2 regions of the Erwinia sp. E602 genome follow, and region 1 is predicted to be linked to the other one. Evidence: predicted binding sites of a transcription regulator. Region 1 holds the regulator's gene; the other holds the start of a gene.

Region 1 (11,564 bases):
GTTTTCACGGGCGTAGATGGCCAGAACGGCGGCCAGTGGAACAGAAACGTGTCGCGGCACGCCGCCGAAGCGGGCATTGAAGGTCACGTCATCGTTGCCCAGTTCAAGGTTGCCCACGGCACCGGGCGCAATGTTCAGTACGATCTGCCCATCGCGCGCGTACTCCAGCGGTACTCTGACGCCAGGCAGATTAATATCAACCACCAGGTGCGGCGTCAGCTGGTTTTCAAGTAACCACTCATAGAAAGCGCGCAACAGGTAAGGTCGACGGGCGGTAAGTTGCGACATTTCCATCTGGCTTAGCCCCGCGTTTGCAGGCGCATTTCACGCTCTGTTTCGGTCAGCGAGGCCAGGAAGGAGTCACGCTCAAAGACGCGGGTCATATAGCCCTTCAGCTCTTTCGAACCGGCACCGATTAACTCAATGCCCAGCAGCGGCAGACGCCACAGCAGCGGAGCCAGATAGCAGTCAACCAGGCTGAACTCGTCGCTCATAAAGAACGGCGTGCGGGCGAACAGTGGCGCAATCGCCAGCAGCTCTTCACGCAGCTGTTTGCGCGCGGTCTCGGCTTCCTGCGCCGTGCCCTGCTCAATTTTGTACATCAGGCTGTACCAGTCCTGCTCGACGCGGTGCATCATCAGACGGCTTTCACCGCGTGCAACCGGGTAAACCGGCATCAGCGGAGGGTGCGGGAAACGCTCATCGAGGTATTCCATGATGATGCGGGACTCGTACAACGTCAGTTCACGATCGACAAGCGTTGGCACGGTACGATACGGGTTGAGGTCGATCAGATCCTGCGGCAGGTTATCCGTTTCAACCTGCTCGATCTCGACACTCACGCCTTTCTCAGCCAGTACGATACGCACCTGATGGCTAAAAATGTCAGTCGGACCAGAAAACAGCGTCATTACCGAACGTTTGTTGGCAGCGACAGCCATGTAAACCTCCAAGTTTATCGAGAAAATTACTGCGAATAGCCATCCACGCGGCGACTCATTGTTGCCATTAGCCCGAAGATAGACCGCCCCTAAAACGAGTCAGGATACACGCGTCATTACCCGGCCAATAGGCACAAAGTGACACACAGTTTACCAGATTTTAGCCAGCTTGTGGGGCAGGGAACGCCGATTTGACGGGGAAAATGCCAAAGCGGAAGACGTTTCGCTTTTTTTGCAGTCACAAAATGTAAAAAACCCGGCGCCAGGCGCCGGGTTTTCGCATAACCAATTCTGCCGGAGCAGAACAGATTAACGTTTGGAGAACTGAGGACGACGACGTGCTTTACGCAGACCGACTTTCTTACGTTCAACCTGACGTGCATCACGAGTAACGAAGCCTGCTTTACGCAGTTCGCCACGCAGTGACTCGTCAAACTCCATCAGAGCGCGGGTGATACCGTGACGGATCGCACCAGCCTGACCAGAGATACCACCACCTTTAACGGTGATGTACAGATCGAATTTACCGACCATGTCCAGCAGTTCCAGCGGCTGACGAACTACCATGCGGGCAGTTTCGCGACCGAAGTACTGTTCTAATGAACGCTGGTTGATAACGATGTTACCACTGCCCGGCTTGATAAATACGCGAGCGGTAGAGCTTTTGCGGCGACCAGTGCCGTAGTTTTGATTCTCAGCCATTGCCTGTAATCCCGATTAAATGTCAAGAACTTGCGGTTGCTGTGCCGCATGGTTGTGCTCGTTGCCCGCGTAAACTTTCAGTTTACGGTACATAGCACGACCCAGCGGGCCCTTTGGCAGCATGCCTTTAACCGCGATTTCAATCACACGCTCAGGACGGCGAGCAATCATCTCTTCGAAGGTCGCTTGCTTGATACCACCGACGAAGCCGGTGTGATGGTAATAAATCTTGTCAGTACGCTTGTTACCGGTTACGGCAACTTTTTCTGCGTTCAGGACGATGATATAATCACCAGTATCGACGTGCGGAGTGTATTCCGCTTTGTGCTTACCGCGCAGACGACGAGCCAGTTCAGTCGCTAAACGACCTAAGGTTTTGCCTGTTGCGTCAACAACATACCAGTCACGTTGGACGGTTTCTGGCTTAGCTGTAAAAGTTTTCATCTAAAAGCTTACCCAAATTAAGTTACACGTTGGTGAAATCCCAAACGCTTGAATAAACGGTTGGAGCTCACACGACCATCTTGTCCAGCAAGCCCACCCCTTCGGATAGAGTTACCAGAGCACAAAGAGTTTTGGGAAAAAAACCTTTGCAGTAACGTGGGGTCGCAAGAGTATAGAGAAGTCATCCGCAAAAATCGAACGTTTTTTGCGATAAAATTCCTGTTCTGCTGCGGTCCGGATTCACGTTTCAGGGCAGATGCGGCAGGCGCAAATACTCTTCGCTCTGCATCTCCTGCAGACGGGAGACGCAGCGCTGGTATTCAAACTTCAGCCGCGTGCCCTGATAAATTTCGTACAGCGATGCTTCCGCCGAAACCACCAATTTTACGTGACGCTCGTAAAATTCATCCACCAGCGCCAGAAAGCGCCGTGCCTGGTCTTCGGTCTTGTAAATCATCACCGGCACATCATACAGCAATACGCTGTGAAAACGGCGGGAAAGCTCAATATAGTCGTGCTGGCTGCGCCCTTCCCCACACAGGGCGAGGAAATTCATCGCCAGCACCCCTTCCGCCACGCCCAGCGTCGGCAGCTGACGGTGGTTGATGGTCAGCGGCTCGTGCTCAACCCGCGGCTTACCGGCCAGCGCGACGAACATCCTCTCCATCTCTTTGCTGGTCTCTGCGCCCAGTGGCGTCATCCACAGATGGGCCGAGGTCAGGGTACGCAGGCGGTAATCGATGCCCGCATCGACGTTCATCACTTCACAGTGCTGTTTAATCATCGCAATCGCCGGCATAAAGCGTGCGCGCTGCAGGCCGTTGCGGTAGAGATCGTCCGGCGGGATGTTGGAAGTGGCCACCAGGGTGATGCCGCGGCTGAACAGCGCCTCCATCAGCGTGCCCAGCAGCATTGCGTCGGTGATGTCTGACACAAAAAATTCATCGAAGCACAGCAGGTCGGTTTCGGCTTTGAAACGATCGGCAACAATTTGCAGCGGATCGCTGTGCCCCTGCAGCTGGGTCAGCTCTTCATGCACCCGCAGCATAAAGCGGTGAAAGTGCAGCCGCTGCTTGCGCTCACCAGGAATTGACTGAAAAAAGCTGTCCATCAGCCAGGTCTTGCCACGCCCGACGCCGCCCCACATATACAGGCCCCGCACCGGCTGTTGCACCTCGGGCTTGCCTTTACCCAGCAACTTATTCAGCCTGCCCAAAAGGCCACCGCCCTGGCTCACCGCCGACGGGGTTTGCTGGCTCAACGCCTGCCAGATCCCGTTCAGACGGGTCATGGCGGCACGCTGTACCTCATCAGGCTGGTACTCACCGTTTGCCAGCGCCTGCTCATAGCGCGCCAGCGGGGACATCGTTTGCATAGTTTGGTCACATTCCCTGAAAAAAGGCCTGAACACGGCCGCCGATCGTCGAAAAAAAAGTCGCTCTACACTAAGCGAAGCAGCGGCAGGATTCCACTTCGATAACATTAGCGGTTATAGTGGTTAGTATTGATGGTGAAGGCCCTGTGAAACAACGAAGAGAAAATGGGAGTAATTTATGACGTGGGAATACGCGCTTATTGGCTTAGTGGTTGGAATTATCATCGGCGCGGTGGCAATGCGTTTTGGTAACCGCAAACTGCGTGAGCAACGCAGCCTGCAGTATGAGCTGGAAAAGAGCAAAGCCGAGCTGTCAGACTATCGTGAAGAGCTGACCAGCCACTTCGCGCACAGCGCCGAACTGCTGGACAATATGGCGCGCGATTACCGCCAGCTGTATCAGCATATGGCCAAAGGATCGAACGATCTGCTGCCAAACCTGCCGGGTGAGAAGAACCCGTTTGCCTGGCAGCTGACCGAAGCAGAAGCCGATAACGATCAGGCGCCGGTGCAGATGCCGCGCGACTATCCTGACAGCGCCACCGGCCTGCTGCGTGGTGAGCGTACCAGCACGAAATAAGCCACACTGAGAGGGGCGCACCGCGCCTCTCTGCCTGCCACCTGCCTGTACCGGCAGAACTTTCAGCACCTGCTAGCGAGAGCGTCGTCACGATGAAAAAAACATCATTTATGTTCAGCGCATTAGCCCTGAGTATGGGTATCAGCCTGGCTTCCATCCCCGTTGTGCAGGCATCGCTTCCCTCTCAGGTTCAGGGCGAGGCGCTGCCCAGCCTGGCACCGATGCTGGAGCAGGTTCTGCCTGCCGTAGTCAGCGTGCATGTTGAAGGCAGTGAAAATAAAGAGCAGCAGATCCCGGAGCAGTTGAAGCGTTTCTTCGGCCAGGGTGCGCCCGGCGCGGAACCCGGCGAGGAGCAAAAGCAGCCGTTTGAAGGGCTGGCCTCCGGGGTGATCATTAACGCCGAAAAAGGCTACGTGCTGACCAATAACCACGTGGTGGACGGGGCGGAAAAAATCCGCGTGCAGCTGAGTGACGGACGCGAGTTCGATGCCAAACTGATTGGCCGCGATGAACAGACCGACGTGGCGCTGATCCAGCTGGAGGGTGCCAGCAAGCTGACCCAGGTGAAAATCGCCGATTCAGACCAGCTGAAAGTGGGCGATTTTGCCGTCGCCATCGGTAACCCCTTCGGCCTCGGCCAGACGGCCACCTCCGGCATCGTTTCCGCGCTGGGGCGCAGCGGCCTGAACCTCGAAGGGCTGGAGAACTTTATCCAGACCGATGCGGCGATCAACCAGGGGAACTCCGGCGGCGCGCTGGTCAACCTGAACGGCGAGCTGATCGGATTGAATACCGCGATCCTCGCCTCTTCCGGCGGCAATATCGGCATCGGCTTTGCTATCCCGTCCAATATGGCGATCAACCTCGCGCAGCAGCTGATTGAGTTTGGCGAGGTGAAGCGTGGTCAGTTGGGTATTAAAGGCACCGAGATGACCGCCGATATGGCGAAGGCGTTTAACGTTGACGTGCAGCGCGGGGCCTTCGTCAACGAAGTGCTGCCGCAGTCGGCCGCGGCGAAAGCCGGTATCAAGGCCGGTGACATCATTACCCGGGTAAACGACAAAGCGATTAACAGCTTTGCCGAACTGCGGGTGAAAATTGGTACCACGCCGCCGGGCCAGGAGGTGCAGGTCACCCTGCTGCGCGAAGGTAAGCCGCTTACCGTCGGCGTTAAGCTGGATAACAGCAGCACCGCCACCAGCGCGCCGCTAACCCCGGCGCTGCAGGGTGCCACGCTGAGCGACGGCGCAGCCAAAGATGGCAGCAAAGGCGTTCACGTTGATAACGTTGAAAAATCTACCCCGGCGGCCCAGTTCGGCCTGCAGAAGGATGATGTGATCGTTGGCGTCAACCGCTCGCCGGTGCAGAACATCGCCGAGCTGCGTAAGGTGCTGGAGAGCAAACCGGCGCTGCTGGCGCTGAACGTCATCCGCGGCAATGAGAGTATTTATCTGCTGTTGCGTTAACGTCCCCGGCGGGCACCGCTACTGTGCCCGCCTCAGTCATGCTATTCTGCCCTTCGTTCATTCATTCACCGCTTAAAACCATGTTTCCTAAACTTTTGCGTTCCGTGATCTTTGGCCTGATTGTCGCCGCTGCCCTGCTGGTCGCCGTGCCCGCCCTGCGCGTGGGCGGCAACCTGCTGACGCCGCAGGTTGACAGCGCCGACGAGCAGCCCGTCAGCTATAACGCCGCGGTACGCCGCGCCGCGCCGGCGGTGGTCTACGTTTACAGCCGTAACGTCAGCAGCGGCAACGATGTGCTGGGGTCCGGGGTGATTATGGATCCGCGCGGCTATATTCTGACCAACCGTCACGTGATCAACGACGCCAGCCAGATCGTGGTACGCCTGCAGGATGGCCGCAGCCTGGTGGCGATGCTGGTCGGTTCTGACCAGCTGACCGACCTGGCGGTGCTGAAGATCAGCGCCCCCAACCTGCCTGTGATCCCGATTAATCCGCAGCGGGTGGCGCATATTGGTGACCTGGTGATGGCGATTGGCAACCCCTATAACATTGGCCAGACCGTGACCCAGGGCATCATCGGTGCCACCGGCCGCGTGGGGTTAAGCCCGTCACGTCATCAGGATTTCCTGCAGACCGACGCGTCAATCAACCGCGGCAACTCGGGCGGTGCGTTGATTAACTCGCTGGGCGAGCTGATGGGCATCAACACCCTCACCTTTGATAAAAGCAGCAACGGCGAAACGCCGGAAGGGCTCGGTTTTGCCATCCCAACCCGGCTGGCCAGCAAAATTATGGAAAAGCTGATCCGTGACGGTCGGGTGATCCGCGGCTGGATCGGCATTAATGGTGAAGAGCGTCGCCTGCCGGATCAGGTATCCGGGCTGGAACATACTCAGGGCATTCAGATTAAAGAGGTCTATCCCGGTAGCCCGGCTGCGCTGGCGGGGATGCAGGTCAATGATGTGATTACCCACGTCAACGGCCAGCCGGCGATGTCGGCGCTGGAGACGATGGATCAGGTAGCGGAGATCAGGCCGGGCACGGTGATTAAAATCACGGTGATTCGTAACGAACGTGAAATGACGCTACCGGTTACCGTTCAGGAGTATCCGCAGCAGGACAGCGGCACCCCGGCCAGTTGATCTGAGGGTTGCCCCACCGGACGGTGGGGCTGGCCGTGCAGAATTACTTAACGAACGCTTCGCCCTGGGCAATATCCTGCTTCAGGGTTTCCAGCATCCCTTCCAGCGACTGCTGTTCAAAGGCGCTGAGCGCACCGATCGGCAGGCGTTTCTCAACGCCGTTTTTACCTAACAGCAGCGGCTGTGAGAAGAAACGCGCATGTTCGCCATCGCCTTCAACGTAGGCACACTCTACCACGTTGGCTTCACCCTGCAGCGCGCGCACCAGAGACAGGCCAAATTTCGCCGCCGCCTGCCCCATCGACAGGGTAGCCGAACCGCCGCCCGCTTTCGCTTCCACTACCTCGGTACCGGCGTTCTGAATACGTTTGGTCAGGCTGGCCGCTTCCTGCTCGGAGAAGCTGACGCCCGGGATCTGCGACAGAAGTGGCAGAATGGTCACGCCCGAGTGACCGCCCACCACCGGCACGTTCAGCTGGTGCGGATCCTTACCTTTCAGCGCTGCCACAAAGGTACTGGAGCGGATGATATCCAGCGTGGTGACGCCAAACAGGCGATTCTTATCGTAAACGCCGGCTTTTTTCAGCACCTCGGCGGCAATCGCCACGGTGGTGTTCACCGGGTTGGTGATAATACCAATCAGGGCTTTCGGGCTGGTGGAGGCCACCTGCTCGACCAGGTTACGCACGATACCGGCGTTAACGTTAAACAGATCAGAGCGGTCCATGCCCGGCTTACGCGCCACGCCGGCAGAAATCAGCACCACATCGGCACCTTCCAGCGCTGGCGTGGCATCTTCACCACTGAAGCCAACGATGCTCACCGCGGTGGGAATGTGGCTGAGGTCAACCGCCACGCCGGGGGTCACCGGCGCAATATCGTACAGGGAGAGTTCTGATCCAGCCGGAAGCTGGGTTTTAAGCAGGAGGGCCAGCGCCTGGCCGATACCGCCTGCTGCACCAAGAACAGCAACTTTCATCCTAAACTCCTTATTATAAGTGCATCTGTTGAGTGCCGTAGAATCCGTCTGCCTGTGACCTTATTTTATCTGGCAGGAAAATGACGAGAGCTATGCGTGCTTTACAGTGAAAAAGCGCTAGCCGCTCGTGAATCACGGAATTTTGCGCGGTGAGAACGGCAGACGGAAAAAATCGGCGCTACCTTACACCTATAGCACTTATCGGAACAACTTCAATTTAAACACTAACAAAATGTTTACTTTTTAGTCACATCAATTCAAGGCAGGCAAATACTTTTTCGTTCCAAACTTTGTTAGACTGCGCTCCCCGGCCGGTCTGCAGACAGATTTTGTCACTTCCTGTTTGCATAAAAATTCATTTAATTGCATAATAATTTAATATCCCGCTGCGGGTATCCCTTAATAACTCACTTTTATCGGTAACCTATGCGTAATCCGTCAAAACAAGAAGAACTGATCAAGGCGTTCAAGGCCTTACTGAAAGAAGAAAAATTCAGCTCGCAGGGCGAGATCGTCAGCGCACTGCAGCACGATGGCTTTGAGAACATCAATCAGTCGAAAGTGTCGCGGATGCTGACCAAGTTCGGCGCGGTACGCACCCGCAACGCCAAAATGGAGATGGTCTACTGCCTGCCGGCGGAGCTGGGCGTGCCGACCACCACCAGCCCGCTGAAAAACCTGGTGCTGGACATCGACTATAACGATGCGCTGGTGGTGATCCATACCAGCCCCGGCGCGGCGCAGCTGATCGCCCGCCTGCTGGATTCGCTGGGCAAAGCGGAGGGTATCCTCGGCACTATCGCCGGTGATGACACCATCTTTATCACGCCTGCGCGCAGCTTTACGGTGAAACAGCTGCACGACGCGGTGCTGGTGCTGTTTGAGCAGGAGCTGTAAGCCTTAGCGCGTTGTCGCTCGTCACAGCCAGTATCAGGCCACGGCACGTGACTTCGGGCCGTTAACCCCGGTCTTATCAGTCAGAGCCGCGCCACCGCGGCTCTGACTGTTTTTCGTCTTTCCCCTTCCCCTTAAAACAGCACAATACGCTGGTTTTTTCCTGCCTGATGCGTTCTGACGGTTCACAATCACGCCAGTAGTAATGTGATCTACCACAAATAACAGCACAAATAGTTAATTTGACATATCAGTTTGATTTTTATCATATTTTTTTGATGGTGGTTAAATTTAAGGCATTGCTTATAACAACCGGTTATAAAAAAACCTATCCGAAACCAATAACCCCAACAAAAAATTATTAGCATGCTATTAATATTTCGCGTTATTAGATCTATACTTGTTTCCGTGATGCAAATCACACTAACAAGCAAAGATAATAAAATTGACGAGGAAAAATATCATGAACGTTAAAACTACTGTTGCCACCTTTGGCCTGCTTTCTGCCCTGTCATTCGGTGCTTTTGCCGCAGAATCGGTTAACACCGATCAGGCAAAAAATCTGCAGTCTGTTGGCGTGATTAGCGTCAGCGGCGTGGGCGGCTCACCGATGGATATCCGTCAGGCGCTGAACACCAAAGCCGATGCGCAAGGCGCCAGCGCCTACCGCGTGGTAGAGGCCTACAACAACGGCAACTGGCACGCCACCGCCGAACTGTATAAATAAGCCCGGCCAAACGATCATCAACAAAATCAGTACGATAACCCCAAGAATAATAAACGCTTTTTAGCCCTTTCGGTTATCGCATCACCCTTTTATGGAGTCACTATTATGAAAACTACCTTTACCATTGCTGCATTAGGTCTTGCTTCTGTTCTCTCCTTCGGTGCCAGCGCGGCCAGCCTGGTCACCAGCGAACAGGTTGCCAGCCAGAACCTGCAGCCGGTTGGCACCGTAAGCGTTAGCGGTATTGACGGCGCACCGACCGATATCCGTCAGCAGCTGTCGGAAAAAGCGGACCAGCAGGGTGCCAGCGCCTACCGGGTGATTGAGGCCTATAACAACGGCAACTATCACGCCACCGCTGAACTGTACAAATAAATAATGACGCGGGCACCTCCGTGCCCGACCGTGACATCGACGACCTGGTTAAGATGTGAAATCCCGCAGGTTGTTGAACATTGAGCTTATTGAGGAAATGAACAATGAAAATCAAAACAACCATCGCCGTGCTCGGCCTGCTCTCTACCGTTGCTTTCGGCGCGTCTGCCGCGCAGCTGGTTACCAGCGAGCAGGTACAGAATCTGCAATCTGCGGGCACCATTACCGTTAGCGGCGTCAACGGCGTACCGACCGATATCCGTCAGCAGCTGTCTGAGAAGGCGGACAAACAGGGCGCTTCTGCTTTCCGTGTGATTGAAGCACGCCTGCAGGACAACTACCACGTCACTGCCGAGCTGTATAAGTAATTCCTCGTCACCGGGCCGTCGAACGATGGCCCACTAAGACGAACCCTTTGGCCCCGCTTGTCGGGGCCCTTTTTGGCCCGCCGTCCCCAATCATCAAAGCGCAGCGTTTGTTCCCGCTGCGCTTTTGTCTGCAAGCCCCACGGCGTCTTCCCCTGACATTATCCTTCCTCCCTCAGCTACGCGCCCGATCTCTGACAACGCCTGTTACGACCACATGCCTGCCGTCGCGCCGCTTCCCCTGTGTGCTAAGTCAGGCGTAACCCCCGTGGGCCTCGCGACAGATTGCCTGCTCCTGCTCTGATCCCAGCCACTTCGATCAGGTAAGCCGGCAGCTTTCAGCCGCGATGATGGGGGATTTCAGCCAGGTAGCAGAGAGAAGACGCCATGCCAGGAAGGAAAGCCGGCAGCGTGAGCTGCCGGTGGGATTTAAATCTTGATTAGGGTGTTCTGGTATTTCTTCAGCATCGCCGCCAGCCGGGCGACCGGTTCGGTGACGCTGAGCGGAGCCTGATATTCGACCAGCTTCTGCTGATAGATATCGAACTCTGACAGCAGCCGGGTAAAGTAGTGGCGACGTTTGGTGTCGCTGCTGGCGGAGATCACCCGGTCCGCCGTGTGACGCATTTGCTTATGAAACGCCGACAGATCGGCATTGATCGGGATCTCCGCATCGCGCAGCCGCTGATGACCGATGATCAGCGTCAGTGCGAGGCGGAACTTATCGATATCACCGGGATAGAGATTCAGCAGCATAAACAGTTGCTGATAGAGCGCGGGCAGATGGTTCTCTTTGCGTCGCGCGGTGTTGGTCGTCATCGCCGCCACCGCCGCGTACATAAAGCGGTTCAGCAGGGTACGGGCCACCCGGGCCTTCGAGCTGTCGCGGATCAGCAGCAGCACCAGCAGCGCCACTATCGCACCAATCGCCTGGCCCAGCGCGCCGTCCATAAACACGCTGACCTCAAATTTCATCGGATTATCCAGCGTCAGGATGTTGATGGTGCCGACCAGTGCACCCAGCGTGCCGATCTGCCGGCGCTGGATCAGCAGCCCGGCGATAAACGCCATCACCCCCAGCGCGATCAGCAGCAGCAGCAGGCTCTGCTGGGTGGCCGGCATGATCACCATGTAGTAGAGCGATCCCAGCGGGATCGCCACGATCATGCCGTAGACAAAATCTTTCGCCATCATCACCGGGTTCGGCATACGCATCGCCAGCGCGGTGATCACCGCCAGCATCACCATTGCCCCGCTGCCCGAGGTCCAGCCGGTCCACAGCCAGAACAGCGATCCCACCCCGGTGGCAACAAAGGTACGCACGCCGTTAAGCAGCGCGTGACGGCTTTCCGCCGAACGCATCTTCACCACCGGTTCGGCGTCCAGCACCTCTTCCTCAATGCGGCTGATGCGGCTGTTGGTCTGGATCCCCTTCAGCAGCAGCAGATAACGGCTGGCGGCGCCGACCCAGCTGGTCAGCGTGGCCGGGGTATTTCTGCTGCCGCTGACGGTAATCACCCGGCGCAGGATCTTCATCCGCTTATGCACGTCAGCCACGCTGGTGACCGGCTTTT
Region 2 (11,564 bases), 460 kb from region 1:
GTAACGCGCCTGCAGCACCGGCGTATAATAGCCGGTAAACTGCACGTTGCCGTAGTTGTCAGCCCCTTCCATCTGGTAGGCATTCAGACCGAACTCCCGCAGCTGGCGGGTATCGCCGCCGGCCATCAGCCAGCTCTGCACCGCGCTGAAGGTGCTTACCTGGCGAGAGTAGAGACCGGATGAGCTGCTGCGGACCTGTTGTACCTGGTCGGCATAGTCTTTGCCGTTCACCGGGCGGCCTTTCGCGTTAGGCTGATTGACCAGGCCCAGCGGCTGCTCCAGCTTGCCATCCTTATACTGCTGCCCACGGTCGGTGGGTTTAGAGGAACATGCCGCCAGCAGCGCCAGCAGCGAACCGGTCAGTAAAACTTTAGCCCAACGTCCTTTCATACCTTTATCTACCCTTAACCGGAAATAAGCGAAATCTGCTGCGAAGATAGCAAAGCCGCCCTGAGAATAAAACGTGCGCCACCGCTGCGCGACGGCATTTGTGCAACAATCCAGCGCCTCGCTTAAAAAATGCGTCATCAGGATGATTTTAGCCACTTATCTGCAGAAAGGGGTTGCAAGAAAACTCATCAGGCGTATAGTGCGCATCCACGGACGCGGGATGGAGCAGCCTGGTAGCTCGTCGGGCTCATAACCCGAAGGTCGTCGGTTCAAATCCGGCTCCCGCAACCAATTCACCGCAGTCTGGTGAAGCAGTAAAAGATAGTGTCGTGATGGAAGCGACAAACCACGCGGACGCGGGATGGAGCAGCCTGGTAGCTCGTCGGGCTCATAACCCGAAGGTCGTCGGTTCAAATCCGGCTCCCGCAACCAATTTGCCGCAGTGGTCAGTAGTAAAAAGCGTTTACGGACGCGGGATGGAGCAGCCTGGTAGCTCGTCGGGCTCATAACCCGAAGGTCGTCGGTTCGAATCCGGCTCCCGCAACCAATTTAACACCCTGATGGGTGTTTTTTTGTTTCTGGCGTTTGTAAAACCGTTGAACAAGCGGAACATCGTCCGCTTCTCCCCTGTAATCCTCTGCAAATACCCCTGAAACCGTTACCGGTGCGGGCTGAGCGATGCGCCGTTAGCAAAGTACGCCTTAATCCCGGCCAGAATTGACTCCGCCACCTGCTGCTGAAAGCGCGAGGTGCGCAGCTTACGCTCCTCTTCCACGTTACTGATAAACGCGGTTTCCACCAGAATTGACGGAATATCCGGCGCCTTCAGCACCGCAAAGCCGGCCTGATCCACCGAGCGCTTGTGCAGATGGTTAATATGGCCCATCCGTGACAGCACCTCTTTACCAAACTTCAGGCTGTCGTTGATGGTCAGGCTCTGCACCATATCAAACATGGTGCTGTCGAGATAGCGGTCGCCGCTCATGCTGACGCCGCCGATCAGATCTGATTCGTTCTGCGTCTGCGCGAGGAAGCGGGCGGCGGTGCTGGTCGCCCCTTTGGTCGAGAGCGCAAACACCGAAGAGCCGCGCGCGGCACGGCTGGTAAACGCGTCGGCGTGGATCGAAATAAACAGATCGGCGCGCTGTTTACGCGCCTTCGCCACCCTGACCTTCAGCGGAATAAACACGTCTTCGTTGCGGGTCATATAGGCGCGCATGTTGGGCTGTTTATCGATCAGCGCCTTCAGCCGCCGGCCAATTTTCAGCACCACGTCCTTCTCACGCGTTTTATGCTTGCCCACCGCGCCGGAATCTTCCCCGCCGTGCCCGGGGTCGATCATGATCACGATCGGCCGATCGCGCCCGGCTTTGCCCGGCAGCGGCGCGGCGGCCGGCTGGTCACGCTCCAGATCGCCCTTGTTGTAATTTTCCAGCAGTGCCAGCAGCGGATCGTCGCTCTGTTTGTTCTGCGCCGGATAGAGATCCAGCACCAGGCGGTTGTTGATCCCGGCCACCGGGGCAAGGGTAAACACCTTCGGCGAGACATTCTGCTTCAGTTCCAGCACCAGCCGCACGGTGCGGGCATCGAACTGGCCGACGCGGGCGTTTTTAATATAGGGATCGTCCTGACGTACCAACTTACCAATGCCCTTTAGCGTGTGGTTAAGCTGAATATCTTCTATATCTACCACCACCCGATCGGGATGGCTGAGCGCAAACTGCCTGTATTTTAACGGCCTGCCTGACTCAATGGTCAGGCGTGAGTAGGTCGAGGAGGGCCAGAGGCGGATCGCCACCACGTGGCTGCCTGCGGCCATCCCCACCCCACTCACGCTGAGCAGCAGGCCGGCACCTGCGCCCTGTAACAGCCGTCGTCGGCTGAGAAAAGTTGAATCAGACATGCCACTCCAGATGCGCTAAAACGCGTAATAAAAAGCCAATTGAGACAAATTTGTAAAAACTTTAGCGAAAGCGCCGCCGGGTGTCACCCGGAAAAAGCGAATAAATGCAGTAAATTAGCATTACAGTTTCACGGTAACGGGTGATAATTAAGGAAAAATGTCGCTTGCACCCGACCCCATAAAAGAATAAAAATACATATTTACCGAATAATCATGCAAAGAGGGTTTGCCGTGAAGGAACGCAGTACCGAGCTGGTTCAGGGTTTTCGTCATACCGTTCCCTACATTAACGCCCACCGTGGTAAGACGTTTGTCATTATGCTGAGTGGCGAAGCCATTGAGCATGAGAACTTCTCCAGCATCGTCAACGATATCGGCCTGCTGCACAGTCTCGGCATCCGTCTGGTGGTGGTTTACGGTGCCCGCCCGCAGATCGATGCCAGCCTTTCCGAGCGCCATCTTGAGCCTGTTTATCACAAATATACCCGCGTCACCGACGCGCAGTCGCTGGAGCTGGTCAAGCAGGCCGCCGGCCGGCTGCAGCTGGATATTACCGCCCGCCTGTCGATGAGCCTGAGCAATACGCCGCTGCAGGGCGCGCATATTAATGTGATCAGCGGTAACTTTATCATCGCCCAGCCGCTGGGCGTCGACGACGGCGTCGATTACTGCCACAGCGGCCGCATTCGTCGCATCGATGAAGAGGCGATCCACCGTCAGCTCGACAGCGGCGCGATCGTGCTGCTGGGGCCGGTGGCGGTATCGGTGACCGGTGAAAGCTTTAACCTGACCTCCGAAGAGGTGGCCACCCAGCTGGCGATCAAGCTGAAGGCCGAGAAGCTGATCGGCTTCTGCTCCGAGCAGGGCGTCACCAACCGCGAAGGGCGGATCGTTTCCGAGCTGTTCCCTAACGAGGCGCAGCAGCGCATCGACGAGCTGGAAAACGACGATGACTACCACTCCGGCACCGTGCGCTTCCTGCGCGGCGCGGTGAAGGCCTGCCGCAGCGGCGTGCGCCGCAGCCATCTGATCAGCTACCAGGAGGACGGCTCGCTGCTGCAGGAGCTGTTCTCACGCGACGGTATCGGTACCCAGATCGTGATGGAGAGCGCCGAGCAGATCCGCCGCGCCACCATTAACGACATCGGCGGCATTCTGGAGCTGATCCGCCCGCTGGAGCAGCAGGGGATCCTGGTGCGCCGCTCGCGGGAACAGCTGGAGATGGAGATCGACAAGTTCACCATTATCGAACGCGATAACCTGACCATCGGCTGCGCCGCGCTCTATACCTTCCCGGAAGAGAAGATCGGCGAGATGGCCTGCGTGGCGGTGCATCCGGATTACCGCAGCTCGTCGCGCGGTGAAGCGCTGCTGGAGCGCGTGGCGCTGCAGGCGCGGCAGATGGGGCTGAAAAAGCTGTTCGTGCTGACCACCCGCAGCATCCACTGGTTCCAGGAGCGCGGCTTCAAGCCGGTTGACGTCGAACTGCTGCCGGAAAGCAAAAAGCAGCTGTATAACTACCAGCGCCGCTCCAAGGTGCTGATGGTCGACCTGCGCGAAAACAGCGAGCATATCCGCCAGAGCTGACGCCACCGCAGCACTACGCCTGCAACCCGCGGCCCGGTAAATACCGGGCCGCGGACTTCTGATCGGCTAACACACTCAACGCTCCGCCATCAGCTATCAGCCATCAGCCATTACGCCGATTCATCGTGCCCGTCAGTTGCCAGCGCTATCGTTTCCGGCACCAGCGTATTCAGCCGCTCTACCAGCCCGCTACGCCGCTGCGTGCGCACCTTCACCGCCGCGTTAAATACCGCAGCGTCGCTGTACAGCGTCAGCTGCTGCTTCGCACGGGTGATGGCGGTATAGACCAGTTCGCGGGTCAGTACCGGCGTCATCTGCCCCGGCAGTACCATCAGCGTGTGTTCAAACTCCGAGCCCTGCGATTTATGCACGGTCATGGCATAAGCCGTCTCGTTGGGCGGCAGGCGGCTGGGCTGTACCGGCTTGATGCTGCCGTCCGGCAGCGGGAAGAACACCTTCAGCTCCTGTTCCGCGTTGCGCATCGCGATGCCGATATCGCCGTTAAACAGCCCCAGCGCACGATCGTTGCGGGCGATCATCACCGGCCGCCCGACGTACCAGCGGCCGTTGGCCGCCAGGTTGCGGTGGATCAGCCCGGCGCGCGCCAGCGACGCCTCAATGCGCTCGTTGAGGCCGGAGACGCCAAACGGCCCCTCGCGCAGCGCACACAGCAGCTGAAAGCGCGAGAAGGCCGCCAGCACCTCGCCCGGCGCGGCTCCGGCGGCCAGCAGCTGCAGATAGCCGCGATAGCCGGCCACGCAGTCGGCCAGCAGCTGCTGGTAGTGCTGCGCATCGTTCAGAGGCTGCAGGCGGATATCGCTCAGCCCGGCGGTGAACACCCGGCCCGCCCCGGCGGCATCCCCGGCGTTCACCGCCCGCGCCAGCTGGCCAATCCCCGAGCCGGCGGTAAAGCGGTAGCTGGTGCGCAGCAGGCAGATCATATCGCGCACCGGCGAGGCGAGAGGGTCTTCCACGCCCTGCACCTCACAGCCGGTGATACGGCTCAGTTCGGCGGCGCGCTGCGGGCTGTAGCCCTGTTCGGCGCAGCGGCAGATATCGCCGAGCACCGCGCCGGCCTCCACCGAGGCGAGCTGATCGCGGTCGCCGAGGAAAATCACCCGCGCCTGCGGCGGCAGCGCGGCTATCAGGTGCGCCAGCATCGGCAGGTCAACCATTGAGGCCTCATCCACCACCAGCACGTCAAGGTGCAGCCGGTTGCCGGCGTGGTAGCGCATGCGCTGGCTGCCCGGCAGCGCGCCGAGCAGCCGGTGCAGGGTGGTGGCTTCGGCCGGAAAACGCTGGCGCACCGCTGGCTCCAGTTCCAGCGCCTGCAGGGTTTTGCCCAGCGACTCGGTCAGCCGCGCGGCCGCTTTGCCGGTCGGCGCGGCCAGCTCAATGCGCAGGCCGGCGGGGGACAGCTCGATCAGGCTGGCCAGCACCCGCGCCACGGTGGTGGTTTTACCGGTGCCCGGCCCGCCGGAGATCACCGACACCTGGCGGGTCAGCGCCACCGCGGCGGCGATTTTCTGCCAGTCGCCCGGCTCGCGGCCAAAGTAGCGGTCCAGCGTGCGGCCAAGCGCCGCTTCATCCACGGCCCAGTGCTGCTGGCGCTGGATAAAGCGCGCCACGTCACCTTCGCTCTGCCACATACGGTGCAGGTAGAGGCGTTCGTTGTGCAGCACCAGCGGCGTGGCATCGCCGCCGTCACCCACCGCCGTCTCGGCCAGCAGCAGCGCCTGCCAGTCGGCAGGCTCCCCCGCCGCCAGGCATAACTCCTGCGCCAGCTGCGGGTGCCGCCCGTCAAACAGCGCGGCGGGCCGCAGCTGCGCCAGCGGCAGGCAGACGTGCCCTTCGCCGGCATCGCGACTGACCAGCGCCGCCGCCAGCATCAGCGCCGGTCGGCTGTCGTCGGCCAGCATGCGGGCAAACTGCACGTCCAGCGCGCGCAGCAGGCGCTGGCGGCAGGCCAGATCTAACAGGTCGGCCATGCTCATCGTGCCGTCTCCTCATCGCCACGGAACAGCTGGTCCAGCGCCTCAACAAAGCTCAGCTCAGGGCGGGCGGTGAAGATGCCGTGGCTGCCCTCTTCGCCGTCCAGCCCACGCAGGAACAGATAAATCACCCCGCCAAAGTGCTGCCGGTAGTCATAGTCCGGCAGGCGGTGGCGCAGGTAGCGGTGCAGCGCCAGGGTATAGAGCTGATACTGCAGATCGTAACGGTGCGACTGCATCGCCTGGGCCATAGCCGGCTGGGTGTAGGCGCTCTGGTCCTCACCCAGCCAGTTAGATTTGTAGTCCAGCAGGTAGTATTTGCCCTGCCAGCAGAACACCAGGTCGATAAAGCCCTTCAGCATGCCCTGCACCTGGTGAAACTCCAGCGGCGGCGTCCCGGCCGACAGCGGATCCTGACGCACCAGCGCATCGAGCGCGCCGGCGGTAAGCAGCCTGGAGATCGGCAGGTAGAACTGCAGCTCAACGCGGCAGGCTTCCGGCGACAGCTGATTCAGGCTGACCCCGCTCTCATTTAACGGGGTCTGCAGAATGCGGCTCAGCCAGTCGCGCATCACCGGCAGCCACTCCTCGCTCAGCCCCTGGCCCTGCAGCTGCTCCAGCAGCCAGACGTCATCCAGCGGGGCGGTGAAGTCGATCGCCTCAAACAGGCCGTGCAGGAAAGTGCCGGGTGCCGCACCGCGCGGGAAGCTGTGCGGCGTCAGCTGCCGGGCGCTCTCCGGCTGCGCTTCGCCGACCGCATCGACGTCAAACCGCGGCAGCAGATCCAGCGTCTGCGCCGCACCGTGCTGCTGCAGGCCGGAGTAGCTGGTCACCCGCCAGTCGTCGCGTAAGGCACGCGGCAGCGGCAGGCAGCGCAGGTTTTCCGGCGCTTCAGCTTCCGGCTGGAAGCGCGGTGCGTCGCTGCCCGCAGCGTCAGCCAGCGCGGTATGCTCACACTGCATCGCCGCCAGCAGCGCCTGCAGCGTGGCGGCATCCGCCGCTTCCCCACGCTGTAACAGCCAGCCCAGCGCGCTGCGGTGCAGATCGCTGGCCCCCTCTTTTTTACGCGTTCCCTTTACCAGCGGGGCCACCCCGACGCTGCAGTGATACACCGACCGCGTCAGCGCCACGTACAGCAGGCGCAGATCTTCGGCCAGCCGCTCCTGCTCGGCCAGCGCTGCGCTCTCCTCGTCCGGCTGCAGGTCGAGCAGCGCGGCAAAGGTCTGCCGGTCATGGTAAACGGCGCTGTCGGCCTCGCGGAAGTTGGCGACAAACGGCAGCCACACCAGCGGATACTGCAGCCCTTTGGATTTATGGATGGTAACAATCTGCACCAGATGGCGGTCGCTCTCCAGCCGCAGCTGCTGATTCGCCACCTGGCCGTCGGGCTGCTCCAGCTGCTGCGCCAGCCAGCGTACCAGCGCGTGTTCGCTGTCGAGCCCGGCCGCCGCCTCCTGCAGCAGCTCGCCGAGGTGCAGCAGGTCGGTCAGCCGGCGTTCACCGCCCTCCGAAGCCAGCAGATTCTCGGCCATCTGCCGCTTCAGCATCAGCTCACGCAGCATCGGCAGCACCCCACGCTTCAGCCAGCGCTGGCGATAGTGGTCAAACTCGTCCACCAGCCGATCCCAGGCGCGTTCGTCGCGGCCCAGCTGGTCCAGCGTCAGCGCATCGAAACCAAACAGGCTGCTGGCCAGCGCGGTGCGCAGCGTGCGCTCCTGCTCCGGGTTCAGCACCGCCTGCAGCAGCCACAGCAGCTCACGCGCTTCGTTCGAGGTAAACACGCTGTCGCGGTTCGACAGATACACCGACGGGATCGCCAGCCGCTGTAGCGCATCGCGCATCACCGCGGCTTCGCCACGGCTGCGCACCAGAATGGTAATATCCGACGCCCGCAGCGGCTGCTGGCTGCCGGTTTTGCCGATCAGCGCCAGCCCCTGCTGGCCCGCCGCCAGCCACTGGCTGATTTCAGCGGCGCAGCAGCGGGCCATCGCCTGCTGATAGTCGCTGACCCCGACGCCTTCGCCGGGCTGCAGCCACAGCTTCAGCGCCGGCTGCTCCACGCCGTCAACGGTGAAGCTCAGCCGCTGATTGGGTTCCGCCGCGCTGACCGCGATAAACGGGATTTCGTTAAACAGAAACGGCTGTGGCAGGCGCGCAAACAGCTGATTGACGCTACTGACCATCGCCGGCGAGGATCGCCAGTTGGTCTGCAGCGTGTAGTGGGCGCTAACTTCGGTGCGGGCGCGCATATAGGTAAAGATGTCGGCGCCGCGAAAGGCGTAGATAGCCTGCTTCGGATCGCCGATCAGCAGCAGCGCGCTCTCCGGCTGGCGAACGTACAGCCGGTGAAAGATGCGGTACTGCTGCGGGTCGGTGTCCTGAAACTCATCGATCAGCGCCACCGGATAGCGCTGCCGGACGGCGGCGGCCAGCGCCTCACCGGCGGGCTGCTGCAGCGCGGCGTCAAAGCGCCCGAGCAGATCGTCAAAGCCGAGCTGCGCGTGCAGGCGTTTTTCCTGCTGGGTGATGCGGCGAATGTCGCTCAGCGCGCGGGCAATCAGCAGGTCTTCCAGCGTGCGCGGCTGCGCGAGGAAGTCGTCGATCTGCGCAAACAGCGCGTGGCGCGGCGCTTCGCCTTTTTTAGTCTTGTCGCTAAGCATCTGCTGGCCGAAGCGCTCGAGATCTTTCGGCACCGCATAGTCGAGAGTATCGCTTTGCGCCCACAAGGTGATTTTTTCCAGCCACGCAGGTAAGTGCTTACTACTGTAGCTGCGCCGGTCAACGCCGGAAGCCTCAATCAGCGCCTGCAGATCGCCCGCCGCCAGCCACGCCGCCTTGATCGCCGCAATGCGGCTGATAATCTGCTGGTGCCGCTGCTCCAGCGTTTCATCCGGGTGCGGCGCCGAGCGCAGAGTCGGTGCTTCACCGTTCAGCCATGGCGACAGCGTTTTCAGCAGCGCGTCCGGCCCGGACCACAGCTCGCGCACCGCGGCGGCCACCGGCAGCGGCAGCGGATAGCAGTGGCGACGCCAGAAGTCGGCCGCCGCGCGACGGCGCAGCGGCGTTTCATCTTCGATCAGCTGCTGCTCAAACATCATGCCGGACTCAAAGGCGTTCAGATTAAGCATACGCTGGCAGAAGCCGTGAATGGTGAAAATGCCGGCGTCATCCATCTGCCGCTCGGCGGCCAGCAGCATTGCCGCCGCCTGCGACAGATCGGCGACGCCCGCCATCAGCTCGCGCAGCATCGGGTTGGCGCTGTCGCCGCGCACGCAGGCGATGCGCAGTTCGTGGATATTGGCGCGGATGCGCCCGCGCAGTTCGGCGGTGGCGGCCTCGGTAAAGGTCACCACCAGAATCTCCTCCACGGTCAGCGGCCGCCCGTACGCCGCGTCTCCGCCCAGCCCCAGCAGCAGGCGCAGATAGAGCAGCCCGATGGTAAAGGTTTTACCGGTGCCTGCAGAGGCTTCAATCAGCCGTTCACCTCGCAGCGGCAGGCTTAACGGTTGCAGCGGGCTGGCGGGCTGGCTCATGGCTTATCCTGAATCACCGGGAACGACTGCTGCAGCGTCGACAGATCTTTCCAGGTGGTCCAGCCCGGTGCCACCGCGTAGTCCGCTTTGCCGTGATGGCTGCCGGAGATCTGCGACAGCAGCGCCAGGCCGTTCGGGGCGATTACCGCCTGGTGGAAGAAGTCGGCCAGAGCGGCAGGCGTCAGCTGTTGCACCTGGGCAATCACCTTCTCACGGGTGTCAAAACGGTAATTTTCCCGGCTGAAATCCTTGCTGAAGCGCCCGGCCTCTTCATCCAGCGTCTGCGGGCGCTGTTTCAGCTCGTTGATCATCGCCGCCTGATACTGGGCGAAGTCCTCTTTTTTCATTTCACGCAGCCGTTTTTCCGCCGTCGGGTAGAACGCCTGGAAACGGGTTAACAGGTATGCCGGCTGTTTGACGTTGCTCTGCAGCAGGAAACCGATCCCCCACTGGCGGCCGACCGGCATCTGGAAGGCGAATACCGCATAGCCCAGCTGCTCTTCGGTGCGCAGCTGGTTGTAGAACCACGGCTGAATAATCTGGCTGAGCAGCGCGCTGCTGGCCATGCTCTGATGCTCGCCATAGCCGGTCGGCACGTAGACTGCCGCCAGCGCGGAGTCGGTGCTGCTGCCGGCTTTTTCCAGATTGGCCCGCTTAAGCTGGTCCACCACCACTTCGTTGTTGTGCCACCAGCGCTCACCGGAACAGTTGAGCTGATTTTTCACCTCATCGGCCAGCGTGGTGACCGCTTCCGGGGTCATGTTGCCCACCACCAGCAGTTCCGGGGCGGCTTTTTCCAGCAGCATTTTGCGGTAGTCCGCCAGCTGCTGCAGCGTAACGGTTGGCACAATCTTACGGCGTTCACTGCGCTGGGTGTACGGCAGGCGCGACAGCAGCTGCGCAGGCTGGATCGCCAGCTCAAACGCTTTGCCCTTTTCGGCGGCGTCCAGCCGCTCGATATACCAGGATTTAGCCTGCTCCAGCTGCTGCCCGGTAGGCGTGAAACGGGTGTAGCCGGCAATCAGCTGGTTCATCAGCTTCGGCAGGCGCTGGGTAAAGCCGCTGGCGCTGAAGGTCACCCCGTCATTTTCACCGGTCGAGAAGCTGATGCCGCCCACCGACGCCTGTGAGCTCAGTTCATCCAGCGCCACGCCGGCCAGATAATCATTGAGGGCAAACAGCACCTGGTTCTGCGCGCTGTTCATCGCCTGCTCATTGCGCAGCGACAGGGTGATGCTGGCCTTCGGCTCATCGGCGTAGTACTGGCTGGGCATGTAGAACACCCGCAGCCCCGGCTTGTTGACCAGCTCCTGCGGGCGATCGTAGCCGTGCGCCGGTTTAATCAGGCTGAAATCATCGGGAATGTAGGGGTTGAGCACCGGCAGCGACAAAGTGATTTTGTCGCTTTCCGCCTGCCACTGGCTGAAGGTCTTCGCGCTGATTTTGTCCACCTGATAAGGGGCGTCAACAAAGTAAGCGGTTTTGTTGTGCGGCTCCTGCGGGCTGATATACCAGATACGTGCGTTCTGCGGCGTCATGCCGTCCAGCCGCGCTTTAATCGCCTGCGGGTCGTAGCGGTCGGCAATATAGGAAGCATCCAGCGTGTGCTCAACCGGTACGCGCAGCATGGTATCCACCAGCCACTCGATGTAGTCCATATCACGGGTAATCGACGGGTAGCGGAAGTCCAGGTCGAGCACGTGGGCCACTTCATCGAAGTAACGTTTATCAATGCCGCCGTCGCGCAGGGTCTTCAGGTAGCTGAACACCGCCGCCACGACCCGATCGCGGTTGGCCTGGCCTTTGTCGGTCAGCGAGACGGCAATCGAGAAGATACCGCCGTTGCGGTCAATCATCGGATCGGCCCCGCCGCTGACCGAGTCGGCCAGCCCCTGGCTCTGCAGCCAGTCCGACAGGGTGTTTTTGCTGCGGTTGCCGATCAGGTAGCCGATCAGCGTGTCGGTTTTGCTGCGGAACTTATCGCTGTTATTTTCAATGCGGAATTCGATCTTCAGCTGCTTGCGCGGCTGGGCCGGCACGTAGTGGATCACAATGCCTTTCTGCTGGTCGGTCACCACCGGTACGTCGATCGCCGGCACGGTAGCGTTGTGGCTGGCGACGCGGCCAAAGGTGGCGACGGCAATCTTCTGCAGCTCCGCC

The links. Region 1 encodes ArgR, which controls arginine synthesis, uptake and breakdown. Its sites were predicted from a motif close to ANTGAATAAAAATACANT; they were not measured.
Positions count from the first base shown of each region.
Region 2: argA (amino-acid N-acetyltransferase) is a predicted target of ArgR. The motif match lies at 2,475-2,492, and genes of this name have one in related genera.

Region 1 covers NZ_CP046582.1:474,420-485,983, reverse strand. The annotation lists gene sspB (ClpXP protease specificity-enhancing factor) at 1-294, opposite strand, end outside; gene sspA (stringent starvation protein SspA) at 300-941, opposite strand; gene rpsI (30S ribosomal protein S9) at 1,251-1,643, opposite strand; gene rplM (50S ribosomal protein L13) at 1,659-2,087, opposite strand; gene zapE (cell division protein ZapE) at 2,335-3,462, opposite strand; gene zapG (Z-ring associated protein ZapG) at 3,641-4,042, shown strand; gene degQ (serine endoprotease DegQ) at 4,135-5,508, shown strand; gene degS (outer membrane-stress sensor serine endopeptidase DegS) at 5,589-6,650, shown strand; gene mdh (malate dehydrogenase) at 6,694-7,629, opposite strand; gene argR (transcriptional regulator ArgR) at 8,056-8,526, shown strand; gene yhcN (peroxide/acid stress response protein YhcN) at 8,987-9,250, shown strand; gene yhcN (peroxide/acid stress response protein YhcN) at 9,356-9,625, shown strand; gene yhcN (peroxide/acid stress response protein YhcN) at 9,730-9,993, shown strand; gene aaeB (p-hydroxybenzoic acid efflux pump subunit AaeB) at 10,420-11,564, opposite strand, start outside.
Region 2 covers NZ_CP046582.1:935,096-946,659, reverse strand. The annotation lists gene mltA (murein transglycosylase A) at 1-390, opposite strand, end outside; tRNA gene GKQ23_RS05660 (tRNA-Met) at 605-681, shown strand; tRNA gene GKQ23_RS05655 (tRNA-Met) at 746-822, shown strand; tRNA gene GKQ23_RS05650 (tRNA-Met) at 861-937, shown strand; gene amiC (N-acetylmuramoyl-L-alanine amidase AmiC) at 1,049-2,293, opposite strand; gene argA (amino-acid N-acetyltransferase) at 2,507-3,880, shown strand; gene recD (exodeoxyribonuclease V subunit alpha) at 3,991-5,868, opposite strand; gene recB (exodeoxyribonuclease V subunit beta) at 5,871-9,404, opposite strand; gene ptrA (pitrilysin) at 9,401-11,564, opposite strand, start outside.